3 regions of the Pseudarthrobacter sp. genome follow, and region 1 is predicted to be linked to each of the others. Evidence: riboswitches for the same ligand, from Rfam matches in the RefSeq annotation. Region 1 holds a riboswitch; each other region holds the start of a gene.

Region 1 (9,522 bases):
CTCGGCGGCGACGCGGAGGAAACCAGCGACGGCCTGGTGATCCGCCCGGCAAAGCTGCACGCCGGCGTCGTCCACAGCTACGCGGACCACAGGATGGCCACCGCCGGTGCCATCCTCGGCCTCGCGGTACCGGGCATCGAAGTCCAGGACATCGCTACCACTGCCAAGACCATGCCGGAATTCCCGCAGATGTGGGCCGACATGCTGGCCCAGGGCGCTGCTGCCGACAAGCGCGCGGAAGGTCCCACCGGTGGCACGCAGCACTGATTCCTGGGACGAGTCCGACGTCCGGATCCGGCCCAGCAAAAAGGGCTCCCGGCCGCGCACGAAGGACCGCCCCAGCCACGACGACGCCGTCACGGGCCGCATCATCACCGTGGACCGCGGCCGGTACACCGCCGTCGTCGGCGAAGACTCGGGCGACGAGCGGATCATCATCGCAGCCAGGGCCCGCGAACTCCGCCGCTCCCCCGTGGTTGCCGGCGACTTCGTCTCCCTCGTTGGAGATGTCTCCGGGGAGCCTGACACGCTGGCCCGCCTGGTCCGGATCCAGGACCGCAGGACCCTGCTGCGCCGCAGCGCCGATGACACTGATCCGATCGAGCGTGCGGTGGTGGCCAACGCAGATCAGCTGGTGGTGGTGGTGGCCGCCGCAAACCCGGAGCCGCGCACAGGCTTCATCGACCGCGCCCTGGTGGCCGCTTACGACGCCGGCATTGAGCCGCTGCTGCTCGTCACCAAGGCGGACGTCAAGGATCCGGCGGAACTGCTGTCCAACTACGAGCACCTGGACTTCCCGGTGATCATCAGCCGCACGTCGGACTCCGAAGCCTCAGGTATCGATGCCCGCTCCGACGACGGCCTCTCGGCCCGCCTGGACAGTGACGCAGTTTCGCAGCTCCGCGCGTACCTCGAAGGCAAGGTCTCGGTGATGCTGGGTCATTCCGGCGTCGGCAAGTCCACCATGGTCAATGCACTCACCGGAGCCGAACGGGCCACCGGTGGTGTGAACGCGGTGACCGGCCGCGGCCGCCACACGTCGTCGTCGGCCCTTGCCCTGAAGCTGACCGGAGCTCCCACCGGAAGCTGGATCATCGACACCCCTGGCATCCGTTCGTTCGGCCTTGCCCATGTGGACCCTGACCGGATCCTGCGGTCCTTCCCGGACCTGGAGCCGGGTACGGATGCCTGCGAGCGTGGCTGCAAGCACAACACCGCTGCCGTCAACTGCGGGGTGGATGCCTGGGTGTCCGCCGGCCACGCGGGCCCCACAGGCCCGGCCCGGCTCGCGTCCCTGCGACGGCTGCTGGGCACGGATCCCCGCCTGGTGGGCCAGGAAACCAAGGAACTGGGCAGCATCGGCTAGACGGAACGCCGATGTCCCCAACACTGCGGCCCTGAGACGGTAGTTTGGAACCATGATCCAACCCGCTTCGAGCTACAACGATGACTTGCGCCTTGCCCATGTGCTGGCAGATTCCGTGGATGACCAGACCATGAGCCGCTTCAAGGCACTGGACCTCCGCATCGAGACCAAGCCGGACCTGACGCCGGTAACGGACGCGGACAAGTCCGCGGAGGAAGCCATCCGCGGCCAGCTGTCCCGCTCGCGTCCGCGCGACGCCGTGCTGGGCGAGGAATTCGGCAGTTCGGGCCATGGCTCCCGCCGCTGGATCATTGATCCCATCGACGGCACCAAGAACTTTGTCCGCGGCGTCCCGGTCTGGGCCACCCTGATCGCCCTCGTGGACGAAGGCGAACCCGTGGTGGGAGTGGTCAGCGCGCCCGCGCTGGGCAAACGCTGGTGGGCCGCCAAGGGTTCCGGCGCGTACATGGGCAAGTCCCTTGCCGCCGCAACGCGGCTCCGCGTCTCGGACGTCTCCAAACTTTCGGATGCCTCCCTGTCCTACTCCAGCCTGGGCGGCTGGAAGGAACGCGGCAACCTGGATGAGTTCCTGGGCCTGACCGAGGACGTGTGGCGCACGCGCGCCTACGGCGATTTCTGGTCCTACTGCATGGTGGCCGAAGGTTCCGTGGACATCGCCTGCGAGCCCGAACTGAACCTGTACGACATGGCCGCCCTGGTGCCCATTGTGGTGGAAGCCGGCGGCCGTTTCACCTCCTTGGAGGGACAGGACGGGCCGTTCGGCGGCAACGCCCTGGCCACGAACTCCATCCTGCACTCAGAGGTGCTCAAGCGGCTGAACCCGAATCTGGACGATCTCCTCTAGGCGCTTTCTTCGAACTATCGACGGCGGACGCCTCCTCAAGGGGGCGTCCGCCGTCGTATCTTCGACAAATGAGGCTGTTCCTCAAACGCGCGTAACAAAGTCCTTAACATTGGGCCGAGCTTCCTTTCTGCAGCGGCGGATGTTCTAGGCTTCTTAACAGGTCACGAGTGCCAGCGCTAAACCCCGGTTTGCTGGCCGGCAACCCTCCATTCGCGGTGGGGTGCCCCGGGTGACGACCAGGCCGGTCCGGAATGGACACGGCAAGCGCGGATTCCCGTTACCGGGAGTCCTTTTAGAGTGAGGTCTCCGTGACAACTGCCACCGTCTCCCCCAGCACTGTTTCTCCCAGCAACGCTGGCCCCGCCAAGGCCGCTGCGTTGTTCAACGATGCCGCCGCCATTGCCGGCCGCCCCCTCTCTGCCGTCACCGGCGCGGAAATCCAGGCACCGCTGATCCAGGGCGGCCACATCCGGTACGCAAACCTGGACTACGGCGCATCCGCTCCCGCCCTCTCCGTGGTGTCGGCCTACCTCAACGAGATCCTGCCGTTCTACGCCAGCGTCCATCGCGGCGCCGGCTACGCATCCCAGATCAGCACTTCCGTCTATGAGAACGCCCGGGACATCGTGCGCGACTTTGTGGGCGGACGCCCGGACGACTCCGTCATTTTCACCCGGAACACCACCGACTCGCTGAACCTGCTGGCGGGTTGCCTGCCGGCGACGGACGGGCGGCCCAATGGCGATGTCCTCTACCTGGACATCGAACACCACGCCAACCTCCTGCCGTGGCAGGGAGTCCCGCACCGCAGCGTCGTCGCCGCGGACACCATCGTGGGGACCCTCGAGGTCCTCCGCGCCGAACTTGAGCAGGGCAACGTCAGCCTCCTCGCGGTCACGGGCGCCTCCAACGTCACCGGCGAGATCCTCCCGATCAAGGCCCTGGCCGCCCTCGCCCATGAGTACGGGGCGCGGATCGTGGTGGACGCCGCGCAGCTGGCACCGCACCGGCGCATCAATATCAGCACCGACGACGTCGACTACCTCGCCTTCTCCGGGCACAAGCTCTACGCGCCCTTCGGCTCCGGCGTCCTGGTGGGCCGCACCGACTGGCTCGACGCCGGCACGCCCCACCTGGCCGGCGGCGGCGCCGTCCGCGAGGCAAGGCTCGACGGCGTCAGCTGGGCCACCGGTCCGGCCCGGCACGAGGGCGGCTCCCCCAACGTCCTCGGCGCGGCCACCCTGGCCCGCGCCACCCAGGTCATCGCATCCCTGGACCACGACCGCTGGCACGCCCACGAGGCGGCCATCAGGTCATTCCTGGTGGAAGGGCTCGGGAGGATCGACGGCGTCACCGTGCACCAGATCTTCTCGGACACGGACGCCGAAACGGGCACCATCGGCGTGGTGAACTTCTCCGTGGCAGGGTACGACGCCGGGCTTGTGGCCGCGTACCTGTCGGCCGAGCATGGCGTTGGCCTCCGGGACGGCCGCTTCTGCGCGCACCCGCTGCTCAAGCGCCTCGGCCTTCCCTCCGGTTCCCTGCGGGCCAGCTTCGGCGTGGGCTCACGGCTGGAGGATGCCCAGCGGCTCCTTGCCGGCCTGGAGCAACTCCGCCGGACCGGCCTGGGCTGGGACTACGTGGTGGACGCGGGCCGCTGGGTTCCGGCCAACGACACCCGCACGTACCCTCACTGGGCTCCCAACACCCCGGGCACCGCCGGCGCGGCTCCGTGCCTTGACGACTGACTGACGCTTTCCTCCCCTGGTTCCTGACCGGGCCGCCATCTGACCGCCGCCTGACCCAGGGGCTGCGGCCCATGCGGTAAATTCGAAGGATACCGATGGGCACAGTTGAAGGAGGCCGCACGTGGCACGGGGTGGCCCCAGACTTGAGCACGGACGCCGCCTGGAGCTCGGACGGAGTTTCCAGGACGGCGGCGAACACTACCAGCGCGTACGCCCTGGCTACCCTGCCGACTCAGCGGACTGGCTGATCCCTGCCGGGGCCGCGGACGCCGTGGACGTGGGGGCCGGAACCGGCAAGTTCACCGCTCTTCTGCTGGAACGCAGCCTGGCGGTTTCCGCCGTGGACCCGTCGCCGGACATGCTCGAACAGCTGCGGGCCCACTACGCGGCGGCGGACGCGACGCAGGGGACGGCAGAGGCGACGGGACTCGCTGACTCCTCGTTCGACGTCGTAAGCGTGGCGCAGGCCTGGCACTGGTGCGATCCGCTGCCGGCGAGCACCGAACTGGCGCGGATCCTGCGGCCCGGCGGAACGCTCGGGCTGATCTGGAACCAGCTGGACACATCTGTTCCGTGGGTGCACCGGTTGTCCCGCATCATGCACGCGGGCGACGTCTACAAGCCCGGGTTCCGCCCGGTGGTGGGGCCGGAGTTTGAAGGCCTCGAGAGCCATGTGACGCGGTGGGAGGACAGCCTCAGCACGGCGGACATCATGGAACTGACGAAATCCCGCAGCTACTACCTGCGCGCCGGCGAAGCCACGCGCGGCAAGGTCCTCGCCAACCTCGACTGGTACCTGCACGAACATCTGGGGCACGCCGCCGAAGAGGAGATCAGCCTGCCGTACCTGACATTGACGTGGCGGGCCACGAAGGCGTGACGGGCGCTGACCACCGGGTAGGCTTGGAAACGTGAAGACCAGCGCGCCCTCCTCCTCGATCGAGGACTACGTCAAGGTCATCTACGGCTTCACGGAGTGGCAGGACAAACCCATCACGTCCTCCCAGCTCGCGCAGCGCCTGGGGGTGGCCAATTCCTCGGTCTCGGAGATGGTCCGCAAGCTTAAGGACCATGGCCTGGTGGACCACAAGCCATACAGCGCCATCACCCTGACAGACTCCGGGGTCCGGCTGGCATTGTCCATGGTGCGCCGGCACCGGCTGATTGAGACCTACCTGGTGCAGGAGCTCGGTTACAGCTGGGACGAAGTCCACGACGAAGCCGAACTGCTGGAGCACGCGGTGTCGGACACGTTTATTGAGCGCATGTCGGCAAAGCTGGGCAACCCGCAACGCGACCCGCACGGTGACCCGATCCCTTCCGCGGACGGTACGGTGCTGCTGCCAGCAGCTCATCTGCTCGGCGAACTCGATCCCGGACACACCGGCCGGATCACGCGCATCAGCGACGAGAACCCTGATCTGCTGCGGTATCTTTCGGCCGAGGAAATTGACCTCGACGACGAGGTGGAGGTAGTGGGCCGTAAGCCGTTTGGCGGAGCGCTGGTGGTGCGGATCAGCAACGCCGGCAGGAAGCGGGACTACGATCTCGCGGATGAAGTCACCGCGGCGCTCTGGGTCCACAGCGACCACCCCCACACCGGCTGCACCCTCAGCGACCGCTGAATGACGAGCGCCCGCGTTCCGCACTGGCGGGCATGGCTGGCCGTGGCGGCAGGCGGCCTGGCCGGAACGGAACTCCGGTACGGGCTGGGACTCGCCTTTCCGGAAACCGTGGGGGCAATGCCCTGGACCACCCTGGGAATCAACGTGACCGGAAGTTTTGTGCTGGCTGCCCTCACTACGGTCTGGATGGCCCGGCCGCAGACGGCATTCTGGCTCCGTGCCGGCCTGGGGCCCGGATTCCTGGGCTCGTTCACCACGTTCTCAGCAGTCGTTTTCTCGAGTGACCAACTGTCCAGGGCCGGCGAACATCCCGTGTGGATCGCCTACCTGGGGCTGTCCCTGCTGCTGGGACTGGGCGGCGCGGCCGGTGGCTGGCGGACCGGACGGCTACTCAACGACCGGCTGCAGGGTGACCGGGCGGGGACAGCGCGGTGATGGGCGCTGTCCTGGTGGGAGTGTTCGGCATGGCGGGCGCCCTGCTGCGCTTCGCCGTCGACAGCTGGTTCGCCCACCGCGAGGGGCTCCGCACGGCCGTCAGCCCGAGCGGTAGGCCGCGGCACTGGCCGTGGGCCACGCTCACCGTCAACGTCACCGGGTGCCTGATCATCGGACTGTCCATCGGCATGACCGGACGGCTCGGCTTTGCCCCTGAGTGGCAGACCGCTGTCGCCACCGGCCTGGCGGGCGGGCTCACCACGTTCAGCTCCTGGACCACCGCCACGGTGCGGCTCCTGAGCGAGTCGCGGTTCGGTGCCGCCGCCCTGAACACCGGCGCCAACCTGGCCGCCGGATTTGCCGCGGCGGCTGTGGGCATCGCACTGGCGTCGTAAGGGACTCAAACAGGTTTGTCCCGGTCCCGTATCGTTGACTCTGATGATTAGCAGACGCGACGCGGCAATTGCCCTTGATGTACCGATGGAAATGGCCCAGCGCCATGGCATCCCGAAACGACTGACCGAGGCGGAGCTGGGCGAAATCCTGGACAACCCACCGGCATGGCTGATCCAGTCGCGGGCAAACCGGACCGGCAAGCGTCCGGTCTGGGTGCACCTGGAATGTGCCGTCTGCGGCTACGAGGAAGCGGCCCGGCCCAAAAAATGGTGGCCGGAATTCACATATGTGGTGTGCGAGCACCATGCCCCGGATGAGGTGCCGCCGTTGAGGCCGGGCCTCATCAGGAGCGAGTTCGACGGCGTCGGGACCCGTTTCGTGGGCATCGCGGACGTTGCAGTTCCGGACTGATCCGGGGCATTACATTCGGGGCTGAACAGGCGTATTTTACGAAGTGGGACGCAGCCCGTCCCACGTCGTAAGGAGAATGCCATGCCGGACAAGTCACCACACCAGCAGCTGCACAAGAAGCCGGTCAAAACCATCAAGGAAAAACGCGCGGAAAAGAAGGCCAAGAGCCCGGTTGAAGGCCCGCAGGACCCGGTAGCGCACCTGAAGAAGCGCCGGTAGCGGGTTACCCGTTCCCGGCCATCTCTTCGGGCACTGCCACAATGTCCACTTCCTGGCCGTCCCTCAGCACTCGGATCGGCAGCGGCTGGCCGATCGCATCGGCGAACAGCAGCTTCTGCAGGCTCTCGGCGTTGCTGACGGGGCGGCTTCCGGCTGTCAGGATGACGTCACCCGCACGCAGGCCCCCGCGGTCTGCCGGCGAACCGGCCAGAACCTCCACCACGCGCAGCCCGTCCCGTTGTCCCGTCCTGATCACTGCGCTGGCATTGAGCCGGAAAGGTGTGCTGACCACGCCGAGATAAGCCCGCCTGACACGGCCGTCCTTCAGCAGCGCTGAGATGATGCGCCGCGTGGTGGTGTTGATGGGCACGGCCAGGCCCAGCCCCGCTCCGGCCACTGCGGTGTTAATTCCCACGATGCGGCCGTGCGTATCGGCCAGTGCTCCGCCGGAACTGCCGGCATTGAGTGCTGCGTCGGTCTGGATGACGTCCTCGATCACGCGCCGGTTGCCGCTGGACCATACCGGAATGGCACGGCCCAGGCCGCTGACCACACCCGCTGTAACTGATCCGGCCAAGCCCAGCGGATTTCCCACCGCGATGACCAGCTGGCCCACCCGCAACGTCTCGGCATCGCCGAACTGCGCCGGGGCCACTTTCGGTGCCCTGCCGTGGACCACCGCGAGGTCGGACAAAGGATCCGCCCCCACCAGTTCAATGTCGGTCCGGCTGCCGTCAGCAAAGGCGGCATGGCCTTGATGGGTGCCGGCCACCACATGCGAATTGGTGAGCAGGTAGCCGTCTTCAGTGAAGAGCACCGCCGAGCCTGCACCCATGCGGAACCGGCCGTTACGGCGGTTGCCGGTCATTTCAATGGCCGCAACATGCGGGGTGACCGTCTCAGCCACGCGCATGACGGTCTCCGAATACGAGTCCAGCGGACCGTCGTCGGCCGCTGCAGCATTGGGTTCCCGCGCCTGTTCCATGGCAGACCTCCTGGCTTGCGTTGCTGCCCCCGGCTTCCAGACCTGCTGCGCCGGAGCTTATTGGGGACAACCACGCGGTGGCGCCCGGTAGTCCCGGAACGGCTACGCCGTGGGTGAACAGGGAACTCAACACGGCGCTTAAATGCCAGAAGACCCGGACGCGGGGTCCGGGCCTTCTGGCAATGTCTTGCGACATTCAAAATGTGGAGATGGGGGGAATTGAACCCCCGTCCGATGTTGTGTTAACAGGGCTTCTCCGGGCGCAGTTTGCGTCGGACTTTCTCGGCCCCAGCCCTCCTGCAAACAGGTGGCTGATCCGGGCCCAGTCATCTAAGAGTCCCGTTTGCCCCGATGACGGAGGCAAGCAGCAGTGGCTATCTAAATGACGCCAGGATCCGGGGCAATAGCAACCTCGGGCTGACGGACTGTCTTACTGCTTAGGCAGCGAGAGCGAAGTCAGTGCGGTTTGATTTGGCACTTATTGGTTTGCAGACAGCGTTTACGAGATAATTCTGCATCCTCGGCCCGCTTCACCTGTCGCGACTAACATCGTCGAAACCGATCATCCCCGTATTTTGTTTTCAAACCGGCCGGGCTGTGCACGCACAAATCCCTGCCGGACTATCTATCATAACGCATGCCCGGCGGAAATCATTCCTACCTGCGGTTGCGTTCCCGGACCTCGCGAAGGGCTTCGCGGTTGTCCTGCTGCTCACGCAGGGTCTGGCGCTTGTCGTACTCCCGCTTACCGCGTGCGACACCGATCTCCACCTTGGCCCGGCCGTCGAGGAAGTACAGCTGCAGCGGCACCACCGTGAAGCCGGATTCCCGGATCTTCACGGAGATCTTGTTGAGCTCCTCACGGTGCAGCAACAGCTTCCGACGGCGGCGTGCGGAGTGGTTGGTCCAGCTCCCCTGGTTGTACTCGGGGATATGGATGCCCTCCATCCACAGCTCGTCGTTGTAGAACGTGCAGAAGCCGTCCACCATGGAGGCGTGGCCTTCGCGCAGGGACTTGACCTCGGTCCCCATCAGGGCGATGCCGGCCTCGTAGGTATCCAGCACGTGGTAGTCATGCCGGGCCTTGCGGTTGGTGGCCACAACTTTACGGCCACTTTCTTTGGGCACGGTGGAACTCCTCAGTTCGTGGATCCTGGTTGGCTCCGGCCGTTCCGGCGCGGAGTCATACCAGTGTACGGCAGGCGCGGACAGGCGTTACAGCAGCCGCATCGGGTCAACGGCAGCCCCGTTGAGCCAGGTTTCAAAGTGCGCGTGGCATCCGGTGGAGTTGCCGGTGTTGCCCGAGTAGGCGATGAGCTGCCCCTGGGAAACCTGCTGGCCATTGGAGACCACGACGCTGCTGTTGTGGTAGACGATAGTGGTCAGGGAGTTGCCCTGCACCACACCGTGGGACAGCTTCACCCGCCAGCCGCCGCCATCGGCGGAACTCCAGCCTGAGGAGAACACCTCGC
Region 2 (9,522 bases), on a different contig from region 1:
CCCGGTGTGATCTCGTTGCGGAAGGACTTGCCGATCTGGCCGATGCCGAAGGGCGGCTTCTTGCGGGAGGTGGTCAGGACGTTGCTGAAGTTCACAAAAATGCCCTGGGCCGTTTCGGGGCGCAGGTAGTGCATGCCTTCGTCGCTGGCCACCGGGCCGAGGAAGGTCTTGAGCAGGCCGGAGAACTCCTGGGGTTCGGTCCATTCGCCGCGCGTGCCGCAGTTGACGCAGGCAATGTCCTTCAGGCCGTTCTCGGCGGGGCGGCCCTTCTTTTCCTCGTACTCTTCCTCGAGGTGGTCGGCACGGTAGCGCTTGTGGCAGGAGAGGCACTCCACGAGCGGGTCCGAGAAGACATCAACGTGGCCGGAGGCTTCCCATACCTGGCGGGGCAGGATGACGGAGGAATCCAGGCCCACCACGTCCTCGCGGCCGCGGACCATGGACTGCCACCACTGGCGCTTGATGTTTTCCTTCAGCTCGGCGCCGAGGGGTCCGTAGTCCCAGGCAGAGCGCGAGCCTCCGTAGATTTCACCGGCCTGGAACACAAAACCCCTTCGCTTGGAAAGGGAAATGACCTGGTCGAGTACGGATTTTGCTGCCATGGTGGACTCCAATTTCTACAGGGCCGCTGGGTGCGGTCCGCGGGTATCTGGCCCCGCTGCACGTGGGTGCATCACCGCTGGGTGCGGGCGGGGCGGGCGAAGGAACGAGATGCAGAGAACTGCGTGTCCTAGCCTACCGGCCGCTGCCTCCGGAAGGCGCCCCTCGGCCACGGCAGTGTGGCCAGGATGATGGCGGCCAGCGTCAGCAGTGTGCCCAGGACGGTGGCCGGGGCCACGATGCTTCCCGGGGCCGGCACCAGGAGGTCCAGCCCCAGGGAGCCAAGGAGCTGTCCGGCGATCATGCCGAGCCCGGTCACCAGCACTCCCAGGCTGCGGACCAGCAGCGCACCCAGACCGATGAACACACAGCCCATGGGCCCGCCCAGGTAGTACCACCACTCGGCCGGCAACGGATTGCCCGGCCCAAATACAGCCACCTTGACGGCCAAGGCAATCCACAGGAACACGGAGCCGGCCACGAAGTTCACCAGCGTGGCGGCGACGGGCGAACCGTAGTGGACCGTGGCGGTCCCGTTCATGGCCTGTTGGAAGCTCATCAGGAACCCGGCCAGGACAGGGAGGATCAACGGCAGAATCAAGGTTTCCAGCCCGCCTGCTCCGTCCGCAGGAGCGCCAGGAGCGCCCGGGGAGCCCGGCGAGACAGCCAGCCGCGGCGAAACCGCCCACGCCACGGCGGCGACCGTCAGCACGCAGCCGATGATCCGCATGGGAGTCACGGCCCTCTTGCCGGCCGGTCCGATGCCCAGCCGGTCCACCAGCAGCCCGCTCAGGGTCTGCCCGGTCACGGCGGCCACGGTAAACAGTGCCACGCCCAGGATGCCCACGGTGAAGGACTGCGCGAAGACAAATAGGGCACCGATGCCGCCGGCCAGCACGTACACGGGCGGGAAAGCCCGGGTCCGGACCGCCGGCAGGATCCTGGCCAGGCCGGCGCGGCCGCTGGGCAGGATCAGGGAGATCAGGATCATCACCACCAGTCCGGTGCTGAAACCCACCACGGCCGAGGCGATGCCGTCGTTGAGCCGTACCCCGAGGGCCCCGTTGATCCGGCCCTGGACGGGAATGGCCAGTCCCGCGCCGACGGCCAGCGGGAGCCCCGCGAAGCGCGGCAGCCGTGGGGTGGGGGTCATTGGATTCACCTTACGTCAGGCATTATTGCTTGTATGAGCAACCAGGACATTCAAGAGATCCCCATCCGCGACAGCATGATCCGTCTTGGCCAGCTCCTGAAGCTCGCCAGCCTGGTGGAGGACGGCGTGGAAGCCGCCGAACTGATCAAAAACGGACTCGTCAAGGTCAACGGCGAGATCGAGGACCGCCGCGGACGCCAGCTGCACAACGGCGACACCGTCACCGTCAACGGGCAGACCGTGCAGGTTGTGGCACCGGAAGCCTGATTTAACAGGCCTGGCTCAGCCTCAGACGGTGAGGACAGCGTAAGCGGCCGGCGGCACTGTGCCGCCGGCCGCCGTCGTACGTTTATTTGTTCAGCACCTCGTGCGTCAGGAACTCGGAGACGTGCCCGATTTCCTGCTGGTTGATGCCGTGCCACATGCCCGTGTAGAGCACCTTGGTGAGCTTGACGTGTCCGCGCACCCAGCCCATGGTGTACTCGATCTTGTCGGGCGTGATCACGGGGTCCTGCTGGTCGCGGCCCCAGAAGAGCGGCACTGTACCGTCCAGCTCGCCATCCTTGAACGTAGGGTCCCCGTCCGCGTTGACCACAAAACCGGAAAGCCCGACGACGGCGGCGTAGTCAGCGGGGCGCTGCCGGAGCAGCGTGGTGGCCATCGCCATTCCCATGGAGAAGCCGAGCAGCGTCACCGACGGGTGGTCGGCTTTGACGGTGTCGATCCAGTGCTGTACGTAACCGGCTCCAGCCTTGACGGCGTCGAGCGTGTACTCGATGGAGGCCGTCAGGGGGAACCACATAAACCCGGGGCCCGTGGCCAGTGGCGCCCGGAGTGAGGCAACAACAAAGTCTTCGGGAAGCAAATCCGCCAGGCTCAGCAGGTCCTGTTCGTTGGCGCCGTAGCCGTGGAGCAGCACCAGCAGCGGCTTTCCGGAGCGCTGGTCCTCCGGCCGGGACCACAGAACAACGGGGGCGGGAAATACTTGGGCGTCAGTCATGGTTTCCATTCTTACAGTTACCCAGCGGTAACTACCTACGGTGGCGTAGCTTGTGAGCAAGGAGGCAGGATAGGACCGTGAATGAAGCAAAAGCCATGCAGAGCCCGCCCAGGGCCACGGAAGCCCACCCCTGGAGCCGCTATGTGGCGATGGGGGATTCGTTCACCGAGGGCATCGGCGACCCCGACCCCACAAGCCCCGGCGGCTTCCGCGGCTGGGCAGACCGGGTGGCCGAGGAACTGGGCAGGGGCCAGGCCGACTTCGCCTATGCCAACCTGGCCGTCCGCGGCCGGCTGCTGCAGCAGATCGTGGACCAGCAGCTTGCTCCGTGCCTGGCGCTGAAGCCGGACCTGATCACCCTTTCCGCCGGCGGCAACGATCTCATCAGGCCCGGCGGCGACCCCGACGCCCTCGCCGAAAAACTTGATTCCGTGGTCCAGATCCTGGCCATGGGCGGCGCCACGGTGGTGCTGTTCAACGGTCCGGATACCGGTTCCTCGGTCCTGGGACGGATCCGCAGCAAGGTGGCCATTTACAACGAGAACCTCCGCACCGTGGCCGCCCGCCATGACGCCATCATCGCCGACATGTGGTCGCTTAAGCAGCTGAACGATCCGCAGATGTGGGACGAGGACCGCCTGCATTTTTCGCCGCTGGGACACCACACCATCGCCGCCATGGTGCTGGAATCGCTGAACGTGGACCACACGCTTGAGCCGCTCCGGCCCAAGCCCCTGCCCGCCCGCACGTGGCGGGCAGCCCGCTCCGAGGACCTGGTGTGGGCCCGCGAGTACTTTGTCCCGTGGGTGGTGCGGCGGCTGCGCCACCGCTCCTCCGGCGACGGAATCACCGCAAAACGCCCGACGCCGGGACCCGTGTTCGGCCCGGGCGTTCCGTTGGGATCCGGCGAGGGGCCGCTGGGCACCACCGACGCCCGGCACTAGCGGCGGCCCGGCGTGAGCCAGGGACAGCTCTCCCGGACAGCCATGGATCCGGACGAGGTGGTGCGGCGGCGGCTTCACGCCCAACGGCTGCGCGGGCCCGGCCTGGGCGCCCCGGAGGACGCCGTCCGGCACTTGCTGGCTGTCCAGGCGCAGGAGTTTCCTTACGCCCGCTGGAGCCTGGCGCAAAGGACCGGCAGTCTTGGACCTGCCGGCGGGGCCCCGTCTCGTCGTGGTGCTTCGGAGGCTGCGGTGGCCACAGCCCCGGAGGTGGAGGAGGCGGTGTCCGACGGGCGCATCCTGCGCACCCATATCCTGCGGCCCACCTGGCATTTTGTGCACCGCGAGGATCTTCGCTGGCTGACGGCCTTGTCCGCGCCGCGGCTTCACCAGGGCAACGCGGGCATGTACAGGCAGTCCGGGATTGATGCCGCCGCCGCTGGCCGGAGCGGACAGGTCCTGGCCGAAGCCGTCCGGGGCGGGCCACACCTGACCCGCGAACAGCTGGCTGCGCGGCTGCAGGACGAAGGGTTCGCAGCCACCGGCTTCGGGCTGGCCTACCTGATCATGCACGCCGAGATCAGCGGGATCCTGACCAGCGGGTCGCCAGTGCGCAGTCGGGGCGGGGCCCTGAAGCAGACCTACGCCCTTTTTGACGAGCGTGTACCTGCCGGTCCGGCCATGCCGCCCACCCGGGCCGAAGCGCTCAGCGAGCTCGTCCGGCGCTACTTCACCAGCCGCGGGCCGGCCACGGTCAAGGACTGCGCCGATTGGTCCGGGCTCACCATGGCCGACGTGCGGCTCGGCCTCCAACAGACCCTGGCGGCTGCTCCCGAAACGCTGGCAACGTCGGTGATTGACGGCGTCGAGCATTATTTCGACGCCCGCGCGGAGGGCGGTTCGGAACCCGGCAATGCCGCGGCCGCGGCCGGGCCCCGGATCGACCTGATCCAGTGCTACGACGAATACGTGATGGGCTATTCAGCAACGCGGCACTACCTGGGCGGCAGCGCTCCGGCGTTCCCGGTCGCCGGGGATCCGATGCATGTGGTGCTGCTGGACGGGCGGATGGCCGGCTGCTGGCGGCACACCATGTTCTCCGGCCGCTGTGAGCTGGATATCCGGCTGTCCGCTGCCGCGGGGCCGGCTGTGGAGGATGCCGTGCAGGACGCCGTGGACCGGTACGGGGCCTTCCTGGGCATCCCGGCCGTCCGTGTGGGCTCCGGGGTTAAGCTGGAAGGACACATATGAGAGGCGCTACACCGTGAACAGCTTGTTTTTCTGGATCATCATTCTGTCGTTCGTAATACCGATGGCGATGCGGATGTACCGGAAATCCATGAACAAACGGAACCAGGAGCAGAGCTTTTCCGGGCGCTACCCCGAGCAGTTTCCAGGCGGCGGGCAGTACCCGGGCAGCGATCAGTACCCGGGGCCGCAGAACAAGCAGCCCCGTGACGGCTACACGCAGCAGGATTACATGAGTGGCGGCTTCCGGCAGATCATGAGCCCGGAGCCCCTGCCGCCGAGCCAGCCGTTGCCGCCCATGCAGCCGATTCCTTCTGCGGATCAGCAGTTCCCGCCGTACGGCCAGCCGCAACCCAACGGCCAGCCGGTGCCGGAGCAGCGGATGCCGGAGCAGCGCGCGGAAGCACCGCAGCAGCCTGCCGCCCCCGGCATTCCCCTGCCGCCGTCGGGCCCGCAGGGATACCGTGCCCGGAAACTGGCCGAACTCGACCAGCAGTACAGCAACGGCGAGCTGGCCATGGAGGACTACATGAAGCGCCGCTCCGACATCATGAACGGCTGATCGCTTAGTCAGCGCGAGAGGACACTTGAGGCACTGATTCCAGGGCCTCAAGTGTCCTCTCGCGTTTAAGGGCAGGGGCTCAAGTGTCCTCTGTCGCTTAGATGAGGAAGGTGTCTCGGAGCTGAACGCCGAGCTGGCCGATCTCGGTAAGGAAGCCGTCGTGGCCGATCGGGGCCTCAATAACGTGCACGTCCACGTCGCCCGGGAGCGCGTCAGCCAGTTCACGGGACTGGGACGGGAAGTACAGCCGGTCACTGTTCACCGCAGCCACGAAGAACCTGGCGGTGGCCCGGCCCAAGGCCTCGTTCAGCGAGCCCCGCCCGCGGCAGACGTCGTGGCTCATCAGGGCGTCGGTGATGGCGATGTAGCTGTTGGCATCAAAGCGCCGCACCAGCTTTTTGCCCTGGTGGTCCAGGTAGCTTTCCACCTGGTAGCGGCCCCGCTCCCCCAGCGCTGCCGCCTGGAACGGCGATTCGGGGTGCTGGGCCGACCGGCCGAAGCGGCCATGGAATTCCTCGGCGGAGCGGTAGGTGATGTGCGCGATGCGCCGTGCCAGGGCCAGTCCGTCCTCCGGCAGCGGACCGCCGTAGTAGTCGCCGTCGTTAAAATTGCTGTCCTGGCGGATGGCGAGCGTCTGCGCCTGGGCGAATGCGATCTGTTCGGCCGTGCTGGCGGCACCGATCGAGATGACGGCGCACCGCTGAACCCGTTCCGGGTAGGTGACCGCCCATTCCAGGGCCCGCGCGCCGCCCATGGAACCGCCCAGCACGGCGTACCAGCTCGGGATTCCCAGCTGGTCAGCCAGCCTGGCCTCGGCCGCGGTGGTGTCCCGCAGCGTTACCAACGGAAAGCGGGACCCCCACGGCTTGCCGTCCGGGGCATCCGAGGACGGCCCAGTGGAGCCGTAGCAGCCGCCCACGATGTTGATGGAGACCACAAAGAACCGGTCCGTGTCCACCGGCGCACCGGGCCCGGCCAGCTGTTCCCACCAGCCTGGCTCGTCGCTGTCGCCGCGCGTCACGTGTGTGCTTCCGGTCAGGGCGTGCTCAATCAGGACGGCGTTGGAGCCGTCCGCGTTGAGGGTTCCCCACGTTTCATAGCCGAGGGTGACTTCCGGGAGGTAACCGCCGGCTTCGAGCTCGAGTCCGCCGATGCTGGCGTAACGGACCACCCCGTTTCCGGGTGCTGCAGTACGGGAAATCGTAATCGTCATGGAAGGACCTTTTCTATGCGCTTGCCCACCGTCAATTGACCGGCAGGCCAGGTCCTCACCCGGGGCACCCCACCGCAAAAGAGGGTTGCCGGCCAGCAAGCCGGGGCTGTCGCTGGCACTCATGACCTGCTTTGAGTGTACGAACAGCCCCGGTCTATTGCTAAGCGTGTGACTGGTTATGACTTCGCGGGAGGCCTACTGCGGCTGGCCGGCCGCGTCCTTGCAGGGGGAAATGTTCAGGATCGCAAAGGTTCCAGCGGCCTGTCCCGAGCTCAGCAGCGGCCCCGCGAGTCCGCCCTCCCGGCTGGCAATCCTCTGCTCCACGGCATCCTGCGTGGGGTTGGATCGCCCGTGCGCCGGTGGCGCTGTCCGGCTCCTGGCCAGCGTGGATCTGGCGGGTTTCTAAAGACCATCCGTTCGACGTTCAAGGCTCCTTGATGTGGTGTGGCGCTGCTCGGTTGCGTTCAGTGCGGGAAGCCTTGCCTGACGCGAACAGGATTGTGATGGACGTGGTCAGCGGGCCGTTTATTCTCCTGCTTCCCGGCGGAATGTCCACTCGTGACGCATCAGGATTCCGGTAAGGCTACCCTTAGCTGAGAGCCGGATCACAAAGTGCCAAGATGATGGCATGCGCATGGATCACGTCTCTTACGCCTGTGAACAAGATGGCCTCGTTGCCACCACCGAACGTATTTCGTCCGCCCTCGGCGTTGAAGCCGTGAAGGGTGGAGTGCACCCCCGGTTTGGAACCCGGAACATGATTATTCCCCTCGCGGGCCATAAATACCTGGAAGTCGTGGAGGTCCTGAACCACCCGGCATCGGACAAGGCTCCCTTCGGGCAGGCCGTCCGGGCCCGGTCCGAGGCCGGCGGCGGCTGGATGGGCTGGTGCGTCGAAGTGGACGACCTCGCTCCGTTCGAAAACCGCCTGGGCCGCGCCGCCGTCAACGGCAACCGCAAGTTCCCGGACGGCCGCGAGCTGGTCTGGAAGCAGATCGGCATCCTGGGCCTGATCGCGGACCCCCAGGTCCCGTACATGCTCAAGTGGGAGGGTGACCCCGCCCTGCACCCGTCCAACGCCTATGAGAGCAACGTCAAGATGAGCTGCCTGACCATAGCCGGTTCCGCCGAACGCGTGACGGAATGGCTGGGCGAGCCCGTCGAGAAGCCGCTGGAGGATGTGGCCGTTGACTGGGTGGCTCCGCATGGAACCCCGGGCATCCTGTCCGTAACCTTCGAAACCGCTACCGGAGCAGTCACCATCTGATTGCACGTTCAATAGCTTCGGCCGCCATCAGCGGGTGCCAATGATGCCACCCACCGATGGTGGCCGAATCCTTTAAGGCCGGACCCGGTTCAGTTCACCTGTGCGGCACGGGAACCACGGCTGCCTTACCCCAGGCCCACAGCCCTGCCAAAGAGGCTGAAGCCAACGAAGGCAACGATGTCCAGCAGCGCGTGTGCGACAACCAGCGGCATCACCCGCTTGGTCTTTGTGTAGAGCCAGGCGAAGACCACGCCCATCACTGCGTTGCCGATGAACGGCCCGAAGCCTTGATAAAGGTGGTAGCTGCCGCGGAGCATCGAGCTGGTGAAGATGGCCAGGGGCATGCTCCAGCCGAACTTGCCGAAGCGGTCCAGGAGGTAGCCCACCACAATGACTTCTTCCACGACGGCGTGCCGCAGCGCGGACAGGATCAGGACGGGAACCGTCCACCAATACGAGTCGAGCGCGCTGGGGATGATGGCGGTGGTGATCCCCAGGGCACGTCCCGCTGCGTAGAGGCCCAGCGACGGGATCCCGATCAGCGCCGCGAGGCCAAAGCCCTGCAGCAGGTCACGGCCCGGCCGGGCGAAGTTGAACCCCAGCTTCCGGAAGGCGGACCAGCCTTGGGGGCTCACTCCGGCGCCGGATTGCCGCTGGTCCGTGAGGAAGTAGATGACCAGCAGCACGGGCACAAGGGCGAAAATGATGTCCAGCAGCTGGTAGGTGAGGTCGAAGTATTCGCGGGGGCTCTGTGACCGGTTCAGCGTGGACGTACCCTCGGCCAGCGGTGCACGCGTCATCTTGTCCAGCAGCTGCACCACCGAGTAGACGGCGGACTGCCCCAGGGACAGACCCAGCACAATCCAGACTTCAATCCGCAGCCGACGGCGGGAGGGAACCAACATGGTTCCATCTTGCCTGTAGTTTCTGGTTCTTCGCTGATTCGGGGGTGGCCAGCTCGCCGGGGCTGACCAAAGTGAGAGAGCGTCCGCCGAAAACGCACCAAAAGTGAGGGAGCGTCCTTCGGGCGGCACCTATGCTTGGGGCTTATGAGCGCGCCAGGGAAAATCTTCATGATCCGGCACGGCCAGTCCGCGGCCAATGTCGATACGTCCATCTACAACAGGGTCCCGGACTACCGGATTCCGTTGACACCCCTGGGCCTGGCGCAGGCCACGGCGGCCGGCGAACGGATCCGCCGCGAGCTGGACGGCCGGCAGGTTTGCGTCTACGTCTCCCCGTACCTGCGGGCTCACCAGACCCTGGAGGCACTCAACCTCGGCAATCTCACGGAGCGGGTGATCGAAGAGCCGCGCCTCCGTGAGCAGGACTGGGCCAACTTCCAGATCACCGGCGACATCGAGGACCAGAAGGAACTCCGCAACGCCTACGGCCATTTCTTCTACCGGTTCAGGGAAGGCGAATCCGGCTCCGACGTCTACGACCGGATCTCATCCTTTATGGAGACGCTGTACCGGCACTGGTCCAAACCGGACTACGCCCCCAACACCATGCTGGTCACCCACGGGCTCACCATG
Region 3 (9,522 bases), on a different contig from region 1:
GCTCAGCCAGTCCGTGGCGAACACAACGTTGAGTGTGGTGACGATCGGTCCGCGCAGGCAGGCCATCAGCTCCACCCATTCGCGGCCGGCCTTGCGGTGTTTGGGGTTGTTGTAGGAAGGCTCGATCAGGTTCTGCGACCCGGTGAAGGCGAGTTCGCCGTCGATCACCATGATCTTGCGGTGGTTGCGGAGGTCCGGGCGTCGCCACTGCCCGTGGGTCGGCAGCAGCGGGAGCATGCGCTTCCACTGGATCTTCCCGGCCCGCAGACGCTTGAGGAAGTTGCGGTAACCCTTGACCCGGAGCGTGCCGATGTGGTCGAACAGCACCCTGACTTCCACTCCGCGCTCGGCAGCCTCCTCGAGGGCGGTCAGCAGGTCATTGGTGATGTGGTCCGTACTCATGATGTAGAACTCGGCGTTAACGAAGTTCTTGGCCTTGCGCACGGCTTCGGTCATGGCCAGGATCGAGTCCGGGTAGCCGGGAATGAGGTCCACGGAATTGCCGTCCACCATGGGGAGGGAGCCGAGCCGCTGGTTCAGTTCACCGGCGGACGTCACCCATTCGGGCCCTGTGTATTCACTGACGACGTCGGCGAGCGCCGAGATGCCGGACCGCACCCGGGTGTTGATGACCTCCTGCTGCTGGCGGCGGCGCCTGGAGAGCTTGAAGTTTCCGAACAGCAGGAAAAGGACCAGGCCCAGGAACGGTATGAAGAAGATACCCAGCAGCCAGGCCATGGCCGTGGTGGGGCGCCTGTTGCCGGGGATGATGCCGATGGCCAGAACCCGGATCACCAGGTCTGCAATGCTGAGCACCACCACTACCCATGTCGGCGCGGTACCGGCAAGCGAAATTGGCCACAGCACTGGACTACCCCCGGATTGCGCGCACCCGCGGACCGGTTCCGGCGGGGCAATGACCACAGCTTAGCCGCGCCGGGCGCTACTAAGCTGGAGCCATGACTTCTCCTGCGCCCGTGGTGCTCGTTTTCCTTGACCCCGCGTTCCCGGACGGCCGGCTGGCCGACGCTTCGCAGCCCCAGCTGATGGCCACGGACCAGGGCGCCACCCGCGGGGACGGCGTCTTCGAATCGATGCTTGCGGTGGGCGGCACGGTGCGGAAGCTGCCGGCGCATCTGGACCGGCTCGGCGGGTCCGCGGCCGCCCTGGACCTGGTGATCCCGGCGCAGGATGCGTGGCGGGCGGCGATCACCACGGGCGTCGCCGAGCACCGCACGCAGCACCCCGCGCCGTCGCCCGCCGAGGACGAGCTGGTGGTGAAACTCGTGGTCACCCGCGGCCCGGAAGGGGCAGAGTCCCCCACGTGCTGGGTTCAGGTCTCCCCGGTAGGCGCCCTGGGACGCCGCCAGCGCGAAACAGGTATCGACGTCATCCTCCTGGACCGCGGCTACAACAGCGACGTAGCTGAGCGTGCCCCGTGGCTGCTGCTCGGCGCCAAGACCCTGTCCTATGCCACGAACATGGCCGCCCTGCGGTACGCCCACAAACAGGGCGCCGACGACGTCATCTTCACCTCTTCCGACGGCCGGGTCCTGGAAGGCCCCACGTCCACTGTGCTGCTGGCACATCTGGAAACCTCCGACGACGGCGCCGGCGCCACCCGGACGGTGCGCCGCCTCATCACACCGCAACTGGACAGCGGGATCCTCCCCGGGACTTCCCAGGGTGCGCTTTTTGCGGCGGCCAAGGCAGCCGGCTGGGAGCTCGGCTACGGGCCGTTGGAGCCTCGGGACCTGCTGGACGCCGACGCCGTGTGGCTGATTTCCAGCATCAGGCTGCTCGCGCCGGTGAACCACATCGACGGCAAGGAAATCGGGACGCCTGCGGTGCAGAAGCAGCTGACGGCCGAACTCAACGCATTGTTTGCCGGGATCCAGTAGTTTCCCGGATTCAGCAGTTCCCGGATCCCGTAGTTTTCCGAAGTCCAGCAGGGAGGCCTTAAGCCATGGCGGTCCACAGTGCGGGGATCCTGCTGTACCGGCAGGGAGCAGACGGGCTGGAAGTGTGGATAGCGCACATGGGCGGACCGTTCTGGGCCCGCAAACAAACCCAGTCCTGGTCGGTTCCCAAGGGCGAGTACCTTCCCGACGAGGAACCACTGCTGGCCGCGCTGCGTGAGTTTGCCGAAGAAATCGGCACGCCGCCGCCAGCTGTGCCCTACTTTGAGCTAGGTGCGTTCAGGCAACCGTCGGGAAAGATCATCACAGTGTTCGCCGCGGAGTCTGACTTCCAGCCCGAACGGATTGTGAGCAACACGTTCCCGCTGGAGTGGCCCAAAGGATCCGGCATCATCCAGGACTTTCCCGAGGTGGACGATGCCCGGTGGGTGACGGAATCCGAGGCCCGCGGCAAGCTGGTCAAGGGCCAGCTACCCCTCCTGGACGCCCTGCTGGAGCATGTTGGATTGCCCTGAGTCGACCTGCCCAGGCCCGGGCCTGGGGGTTGAAGTGTGGCAATACCCTGTTGGTCCGTCCCGCAGGTCCGTATGGTTTGGTGCATGAACTCTTACGCGCAGCCGATCAACAAATTGACATTTGACGAATGCTGGGAACTACTGGCCGACGACACCCTGGGGCGGCTGGCCCTTGTAGTGGACGGCCATCCGGAGATCTTCCCGGTCAACTACGTCCTGGACCGCAGGAGCATCGTCTTCCGCAGCGCCGGTGGCTCCAAACTGTGGGGCGCCCAGGCGGACCGTCCCGCGGCGCTGGAGATCGATGGATACGATCCCCGCACGGAGGTGGCCTGGAGTGTGGTGGCGCGCGGAGACACCGAAGTGATCGAGGCCCAGGCTGACAAGGACGCCGTCGACGCCCTGCATCTGGAGCCCTGGCAGTCTGGACCTAAGAATTACTACATCCGGCTAACCCCACTTGCACTGACCGGCCGCCGATTCCAGGTCACCAAACCGGATGTCTGGAACACCCGGTTGTCGGACCGCCGTCGTGCTTCCTTCGAATAGCGCGGGAGAGATTATAGACAGCGAAGCCCCCGCTCCGCTCGTCCCGGGGGTCCGGATCCGGCTGCTGCGGCGGAGCGATGCGGCCGGCCTGAGTAAGGCCTACCTCCGGAACCGCCAGCACCTGGCTGCGTGGGAACCGGAGCGGGACGAAGCCTTTTTCACTCCCAGGCATCAGCTGGACATCATCCGGGCCAAGCTCGCCCAGCATTCCGTGGGCCAGGAAGTTCCGTGGGTGCTGGTGAACCGCGACGATCCCGCGTACATCGTCGGCGCCGTCACCCTTACTGGCATCGTCCGTGGGCCGTTCCTCAACGCCAACCTCGGGTACTGGGTTGATTCCAGCCTCAACCGGCGGGGCATCGGAGCTGCCGCGGTCCGCTTCGCCACGGACCATGCCCGGACAGAACTGGGCCTCCACCGGGTCCAGGCGGCAACGCTGCTCCACAATGAGCCCTCACGCAAGATCCTCAAACGCGCCGGGTTTCGGGAAATCGGCGTGGCGCCGGAGTACCTGAAGATCGCCGGCCGCTGGCAGGACCACCTGCTCCACCAACTGCTCCTCCACGGCTGACGCGATCGCGGCCGAATCCACAGCGCCTGCGCCACCTCACCGGCCCTCACGGTTCGCCTAAGCTGGCCTCAAGAACTCTTGAATCCGCAACCGAAAGGCAGACCATGAGCAACGACGCCCACATCCCCGTCATCCTGGGCGGCGCACGGACCCCCTTCGGCAAGTTCCGCGGCAGCCTCTCCGGGCTCACCTCCAGCGAACTGGGTGCCCACGCCATCAGGAACGCACTGGAACGGTCCGGCGTGGCGCCGGAACAGATCCAGGCAGTCATCGTGGGCCAGGTTATCCAGGCGGGCGCTGGCCAGGGACCCGCCCGGCAGGCCAGCCTCGCCGCCGGCATCGGTTGGGATGTGCCCACCGTGACCATCAACAAACTGTGCTTGTCCGGCCTGACTGCTGTGATTGATGCCGCCCGCATGATCCGCGCCGGCGAGGCTGATTTCATTGTGGCGGCGGGCCAGGAGTCCATGACCAACGCCCCGCACCTGCTCCCCCGGCTTCGCGGCGGCGTGGCCATCGGTGATGCGCCGCTGCTGGATTCGCTGAACTTTGACGGCCTGCAGGACCCCGTCTCAGGTGAACTGATGGGCTCCGCCACGGACGCCGGGAACGCCCGCCTGGGCATCAGCCGCGAGGACCAGGACGCCGTCGCCGCCCTTTCGCACCAGCGGGCGGAGGCCGCCCGGGCGGCCGGCATCCTGGCTGAGGAGATCGCTCCGGTGGAGGTCCCGCAGCGCCGGGGACCCGCCGTCGTGATTGATGCCGACGAAGGCATCCGCGCCGGCACCACCATCGAGACGCTCGCGGCGCTGAAGCCCGCCTTCTCCAAGGATCCGGCGGCCACCATCACCGCCGGTTCTGCCTCCCCGCTGTCAGACGGCGCCGCGGCGGTGGTAGTGGCCAGCAAGGCAGCTGCGGAAGCGGCCGGCCTCAGCTGGATCGCGGAAATCGGCAGCCACGGCCAGACCGCCGGACCGGACGGATCCCTGCATTCCCAGCCGTCCCGCGCCATTGAGCGAGCCCTGAAACTCGAAGGGCTGACCATTGACGACGTGGACCTCATTGAGATCAACGAAGCCTTCGCCTCGGTGGTGCTGCAGTCCGCCACGGACCTGGGGATCGACGCGGACAGGATCAACGCCGACGGCGGCGCCATCGCCCTGGGCCACCCGGTGGGCGCCTCGGGGGCCCGCCTGGTCCTGCATCAGGCACTCGCGCTGAACCGGCGCGGCGGCGGGACAGGCGTGGTTGCCTTGTGCGGCGGCGGCGGCCAGGGCGACGCCCTGATCCTCAAAGCCTGACGCCAGGTTCAGGCTCCGGGTCCAAGGATGACCAGCGGCACCAGGCGTTCCGCACACGAAACCCGGACCAGTCCCGCCGGCCCCTGTGCCGCCCGGTTGTTCACTCCGGTGTCGTCGCACCAGTCCAGGTTGTACGGGTAAGCGGTGACCCCGGCCTTCCCGGGAGCCACGCCAGCCGGGACGGTGAACACGAAAGTGAAGCCGCCGTCGTCGGACATGGGAGCGAGCTCTTCCAGCACCGCGGTACCGGTCGCATCCTTGACCGTCACCTGGACCCGTGCGTCGGTGCCGTAGCGGGCATCGCAGGTGGTATCCGGGGCGCTGACGGTGATCTTGTCACCGGGTTTGGCGGCGGCAGGCGAGACGGTAAAGTCCGGCGGCATGCAGGGCGGCGGCGCGAAAATGCTCCGGCAGCTGGTCACCCCCACCAGCACCGGCACAGCGCACAACGTCACAGTGCCCAGGCGCCCGTCAGTGAACGCCCCCGAATGTTCCCCATGACCCGATTGTCCCGTCAGCGCCGGCGTTACGGAAGCACGGCGGGATTACGGAAAAACGCATTGGTTACGGAACATGACGTCGGCGGCAGTGCGGCCGGGCGGGCCGGATGTTACGTTTTTGGGGAGTAATGAGAACCGGCGCCAAGCCCTGACTGGCCGGTCGGCAACCCTCCCTTTCGCGGCGGGGTGCCTCAGGTGAATACTCGGCATATCGACCCATTCGAGCTGCAAGCGTGAAAGAAGGAGTTCCGTCGTGTCTGACGCACCCGCCCCTGAAGAGAAACTGTCGTACCGGCTTGTCACCGGGCCGGATGACAGGTCGTTTTGTGAACGGATTTCCACTGCCCTGGCCGAAGGGTATGTCCTGCACGGCAGCCCGGCCGCAACGTCCAACGGCGGCGTTGTGATTGTTGCGCAGGCACTCATCCTCCCGTCAGCCATCGCGACAGCTGATGCCGCCGTCGCCTCCGCCGTGGACGACCTCGATTTCGACGGCGAGGGCCACGCATGAGCTACGCCGGAGACCTCACCCCGCAGCAGGCCTGGGCCAAACTCGAACAGGGCGCCATCCTGGTGGATGTCCGGACCGAAGGCGAATGGGCCCACATCGGCATCCCGGACACGAAGGCCACGGACAACGATCCCCTGTTCATCCCGTGGACGTTCCCGGGTGGCATCCCGAACCGGGATTTCATCACCGACCTGACGCAGCAGGCCCCGGAGGACGACGGCACTGAACTGGTGTTCCTCTGCCGCTCGGGCCAGCGCTCCATCGCCGCCGCCATCGCCGCGACGCAGGCCGGCTTCACCTCCTACAACGTCCTGGAGGGTTTCGAAGGCGAGCCGGACCGCTACGGCGAGCGCACCGTCAACGGCTGGAAGAACCGCGGCCTGCCCACCAACCTGGGAATAGCCAAATGACTTTCAACCCTGACGCCGCCGGCTGGAGCGCCGAGACGCAGGCGGTCCGCGGCGGGCTGGACCGCACCAACTTCCAGGAGACCACCGAACCGGTCTTCCTGAACTCGGGCTTCGTCTACGAGTCCGCTGCCGCCGCCGAGCGCGCCTTCACCGGCGAGGACGAACGCTTCGTCTACTCCCGGTACGGCAACCCGTCCGTGGCCACATTCCAGGAACGCCTCCGCCTGCTCGAGGGCACCGAAGCGTGCTTTGCGACGGCGTCGGGCATGTCAGCGGTGTTCACCGCACTGGGCGCCCTGCTGGCGGCCGGGGACCGGGTGGTTGCCGCGCGCTCGCTGTTCGGCTCCTGCTTTGTGATCCTGAACGAGATCCTGCCGCGCTGGGGCGTGGAAACCGTGTTCGTTGACGGCCCGGACTTGGACCAGTGGCGGGACGCCCTGTCGGAGCCCACCACCGCAGTGTTCTTCGAATCGCCGTCCAACCCGATGCAGGAAATCGTGGACATCGCCGCGGTCAGCGAGCTGGCTCACGCCGCCGGAGCCACCGTCATCGTCGACAATGTCTTTGCCACTCCCCTGCTGCAGCGCTGCGGCCAACTGGGCGCGGACGTGATTGTGTACTCCGGCACGAAGCACATCGACGGCCAGGGACGCGTCCTGGGCGGCGCCATCCTGGGCACCAAGGAATTCATCGACGGCCCGGTCAAGCAGCTCATGCGGCACACCGGCCCGGCTCTCTCCGCGTTCAACGCCTGGGTGCTCACCAAGGGCCTGGAGACCATGGCGCTGCGCGTCAACCACTCCTCCACGTCCGCACTGCGGATTGCCGAATGGCTCGAGCAGCAGCCGGCCGTCAGCTGGGTCAAGTACCCGCTGCTGAAGTCACACCCGCAATACGAGCTCGCCGCCAAGCAGATGAAGGCCGGCGGCACCGTCCTCACGCTGGAACTTGCGACGACGGGTGGCCGCTCGGGCAAGGACGCCGCCTTCGCGCTGCTGGACGCCTTGCGGATCATCGACATCTCCAACAACCTGGGCGACGCGAAGTCCCTCATCACCCATCCGGCCACCACCACGCACCGCGCCATGGGTCCCGACGGCCGCGCAGCCATCGGGCTCAGCGATGGAGTGGTACGGCTGTCCGTGGGCCTGGAGGACGTGGACGACCTCATCGGCGACCTGGAGCAGGCCCTGAAGCACATCTAGGTCTGGTTGGCCTGGTTCTGATTGGGCTGCTGCGCGATGATGCCTGGATAGTGGCGGCCCTCCCGGTGGCTTCCGGCGCAGTCCATCGCGGGGTGCTTCGAGGAGAGGCGATCCTGGGAGCGTCATTCCCGGCAGAGTTCAGCCAGTACCGCTTGTCCGTTCCCCGGTACCTGCCTCGTCTTCGCCCTGGATCGCGAGCCGGACGGCCACTTCATCCCCGTCGCTGATGCCCGCCGCGTCCCGGACGGCCTTCTTGACGGGCAACAGGTAGGAGCCGCTTTTGCTGTCCGGAAAGACCGAGGTCTGCCAGGTGCAGCCGGAGATTTCCGCCGTGACTCTGACCGAGCCGAAGCCCTCCCGGAACACCGCTGCCTCCTCCCGGAGGTCGTCGGCGACCTCCACCGGGAGGGTCAGGAAGTGCCAGCCGGATTCGTCGGGATAGCGCCACAGTTCTGCCCGGAATGAGTACGACGACGTCACGGCCTGAGTATGGCATGCCGCGTTGCCGGACGCATCCCCTGCCGGGGCCGGGCCAGGCGAATAACGCGTGAGGCAAACAGCAGCTTAGGCGCCCGGCTGGCGCAGCTCCCGGGAGGCCGTCTCCCGGACGGCGTCGGTCAGCTGGTTGAGCACCGAGGAGTCGATCTTCCAGCGCTGCCAGTACAAGGACACGTCAACGGGGCTCGCGGAGGCCAGCTCCACGAGGGCGCCGCTGTGGAGGTCTGCCAGGCACTGTTGCTCCGGCAGCAGCCCCCATCCCAGTCCGAGCCGGATGGCCTGGGCGAACTCGGCCGACGACGGCACATAGTGCCGCGGTGCGGTCAGTTCAGCGCCGGTCATCGTGCGGAAGAACCCGTCCTGCAGGTCATCCTTGCGGTCGAAGTCCACCACCGGGGCCTGGCTCCCGGCAACAAGTTCCGGCCCGTCCGGCCACCAGTGCCGGAGGTAGCCGGGGCTTGCCACCGCCCGGTACCGCAGGGAACCCAGCGGTTCCACGCTGCAGCCCTGGACCGGTTCCGGCGTTGCGGTTACCGCGGCCATCACCGATCCCGTCCGCAGGAGCCGGGTGGAATGCTGCTCATCCTCCCTGCGCAGTTCGAAGCACGCGCCGAGGTCCGGCGGAAGACTTGCCAGCGCAGGCATGAACCAGGTGGAGAGTGAGTCCGCGTTCACTACCAAGGGGATGGGCGCCGTCGGGCGGTCCCGGCTCCCGCCGAGCTCCTGCTGGGCGTCCCATTCGAGCTGCCGGACCTGCCGGGCGAACCGCAGGATGGCTTCTCCGGCGGTGGTGGGGCGGACGGGGTTGGTGCGCTGCAACAGGATCTGGCCGGCCGCGTCCTCCATCGCCTTGAGCCGCTGGGAAATGGCCGACGGCGTGACGTACAGGCTGCGGGCCGCCGCCTCGAGCGTCCCCTCGTCCACGACGGCCGCGAAGGTACGGAGCTGCTCGAACTGGAACATCTTCATTAGCTTTCCTTAATAGAGCTAAGAATAATTAGCTGGAGTAATCCTACGTCCGCCCGTACGTTGGAGGATATGGATCTGACTACATTTCTAGGCCCCGCCGCGCTGGGCTTCGGCACAGGCCTCGCCCTCATCGTGGCCATCGGCAGCCAGAACGCCTTTGTCCTCCGGCAGGGCATCCGCGGCGAGCATGTGGCCGCCGTCGTCCTGGTCTGCAGCGTCTCCGATGCGCTGCTCATCGCTGCGGGCATCGCCGGAGTGGGGGCGCTGCTCCGGTCGAGTCCCGTAATCGTAGACGTGGTCCGGTTTGCCGGCGCCGCCTTCCTGGTGGGGTACGGCGTTATGGCGGCGCGCCGGGCGGTTCGTCCTGGAGCACTAACGGCGTCGGGGCGGCAGCCCGCCGTCGGCCTCGGCGCCGCCCTCAGCACGGTACTGGCCCTGACGTGGCTCAACCCGCATGTCTACCTGGACACCGTGCTGCTGCTCGGATCGGTGGCCAACCAGCAGGCACAGGATTTGCGCTGGTGGTTCGGGGGCGGAGCCATCGCCGCCAGCATCGCCTGGTTCAGTGCGCTGG

What was found. A riboswitch is a leader RNA that binds a small molecule or an ion and turns the genes downstream of it on or off. The one in region 1 is predicted to bind S-adenosylmethionine.
Region 2: linked by a shared signal. The riboswitch ahead of metX (homoserine O-acetyltransferase MetX) and the one ahead of V6M49_RS06190 (aminotransferase class V-fold PLP-dependent enzyme) in region 1 are both predicted to bind S-adenosylmethionine.
Region 3: linked by a shared signal. The riboswitch ahead of V6M49_RS11255 (DUF1737 domain-containing protein) and the one ahead of V6M49_RS06190 (aminotransferase class V-fold PLP-dependent enzyme) in region 1 are both predicted to bind S-adenosylmethionine.

Annotation. Positions count from the first base shown of each region.
Region 1 covers NZ_JAKFFD010000074.1:16,826-26,347, forward strand. Annotated here, with positions in the region: gene aroA (3-phosphoshikimate 1-carboxyvinyltransferase) at 1-267, shown strand, start outside; gene rsgA (ribosome small subunit-dependent GTPase A) at 251-1,366, shown strand; gene hisN (histidinol-phosphatase) at 1,419-2,231, shown strand; SAM riboswitch class IV at 2,391-2,504, shown strand; gene V6M49_RS06190 (aminotransferase class V-fold PLP-dependent enzyme) at 2,540-3,979, shown strand; gene V6M49_RS06195 (class I SAM-dependent methyltransferase) at 4,101-4,859, shown strand; gene V6M49_RS06200 (metal-dependent transcriptional regulator) at 4,891-5,604, shown strand; gene V6M49_RS06205 (fluoride efflux transporter FluC) at 5,605-6,039, shown strand; gene V6M49_RS06210 (fluoride efflux transporter FluC) at 6,039-6,434, shown strand; gene V6M49_RS06215 (hypothetical protein) at 6,478-6,846, shown strand; gene V6M49_RS06220 (hypothetical protein) at 6,928-7,065, shown strand; gene V6M49_RS06225 (S1C family serine protease) at 7,070-8,050, opposite strand; RNA gene ssrA (transfer-messenger RNA) at 8,252-8,620, opposite strand; gene smpB (SsrA-binding protein SmpB) at 8,708-9,178, opposite strand; gene V6M49_RS06240 (peptidoglycan DD-metalloendopeptidase family protein) at 9,266-9,522, opposite strand, start outside.
Region 2 covers NZ_JAKFFD010000146.1:29,529-39,050, forward strand. Annotated here, with positions in the region: gene V6M49_RS11470 (glycine--tRNA ligase) at 1-602, opposite strand, end outside; gene V6M49_RS11475 (DMT family transporter) at 731-1,753, opposite strand; gene V6M49_RS11480 (RNA-binding S4 domain-containing protein) at 1,787-2,020, shown strand; gene V6M49_RS11485 (alpha/beta hydrolase) at 2,103-2,753, opposite strand; gene V6M49_RS11490 (SGNH/GDSL hydrolase family protein) at 2,849-3,697, shown strand; gene V6M49_RS11495 (winged helix DNA-binding domain-containing protein) at 3,710-4,945, shown strand; gene V6M49_RS11500 (hypothetical protein) at 4,959-5,504, shown strand; gene metX (homoserine O-acetyltransferase MetX) at 5,602-6,717, opposite strand; SAM riboswitch class IV at 6,730-6,844, opposite strand; partial or broken gene V6M49_RS11510 (O-acetylhomoserine aminocarboxypropyltransferase) at 6,934-7,108, opposite strand; gene V6M49_RS11515 (VOC family protein) at 7,346-7,984, shown strand; gene V6M49_RS11520 (CPBP family intramembrane glutamic endopeptidase) at 8,110-8,889, opposite strand; gene V6M49_RS11525 (histidine phosphatase family protein) at 9,058-9,522, shown strand, end outside.
Region 3 covers NZ_JAKFFD010000144.1:16,216-25,737, forward strand. Annotated here, with positions in the region: gene cls (cardiolipin synthase) at 1-864, opposite strand, end outside; gene V6M49_RS11225 (aminodeoxychorismate lyase) at 960-1,901, shown strand; gene V6M49_RS11230 (NUDIX domain-containing protein) at 1,967-2,434, shown strand; gene V6M49_RS11235 (pyridoxamine 5'-phosphate oxidase family protein) at 2,519-2,983, shown strand; gene V6M49_RS11240 (GNAT family N-acetyltransferase) at 2,967-3,554, shown strand; gene V6M49_RS11245 (acetyl-CoA C-acetyltransferase) at 3,659-4,855, shown strand; gene V6M49_RS11250 (hypothetical protein) at 4,864-5,310, opposite strand; SAM riboswitch class IV at 5,480-5,595, shown strand; gene V6M49_RS11255 (DUF1737 domain-containing protein) at 5,609-5,866, shown strand; gene V6M49_RS11260 (rhodanese-like domain-containing protein) at 5,863-6,276, shown strand; gene V6M49_RS11265 (O-succinylhomoserine sulfhydrylase) at 6,273-7,481, shown strand; gene V6M49_RS11270 (DUF1905 domain-containing protein) at 7,620-7,961, opposite strand; gene V6M49_RS11275 (LysR family transcriptional regulator ArgP) at 8,046-8,948, opposite strand; gene V6M49_RS11280 (LysE/ArgO family amino acid transporter) at 9,018-9,522, shown strand, end outside.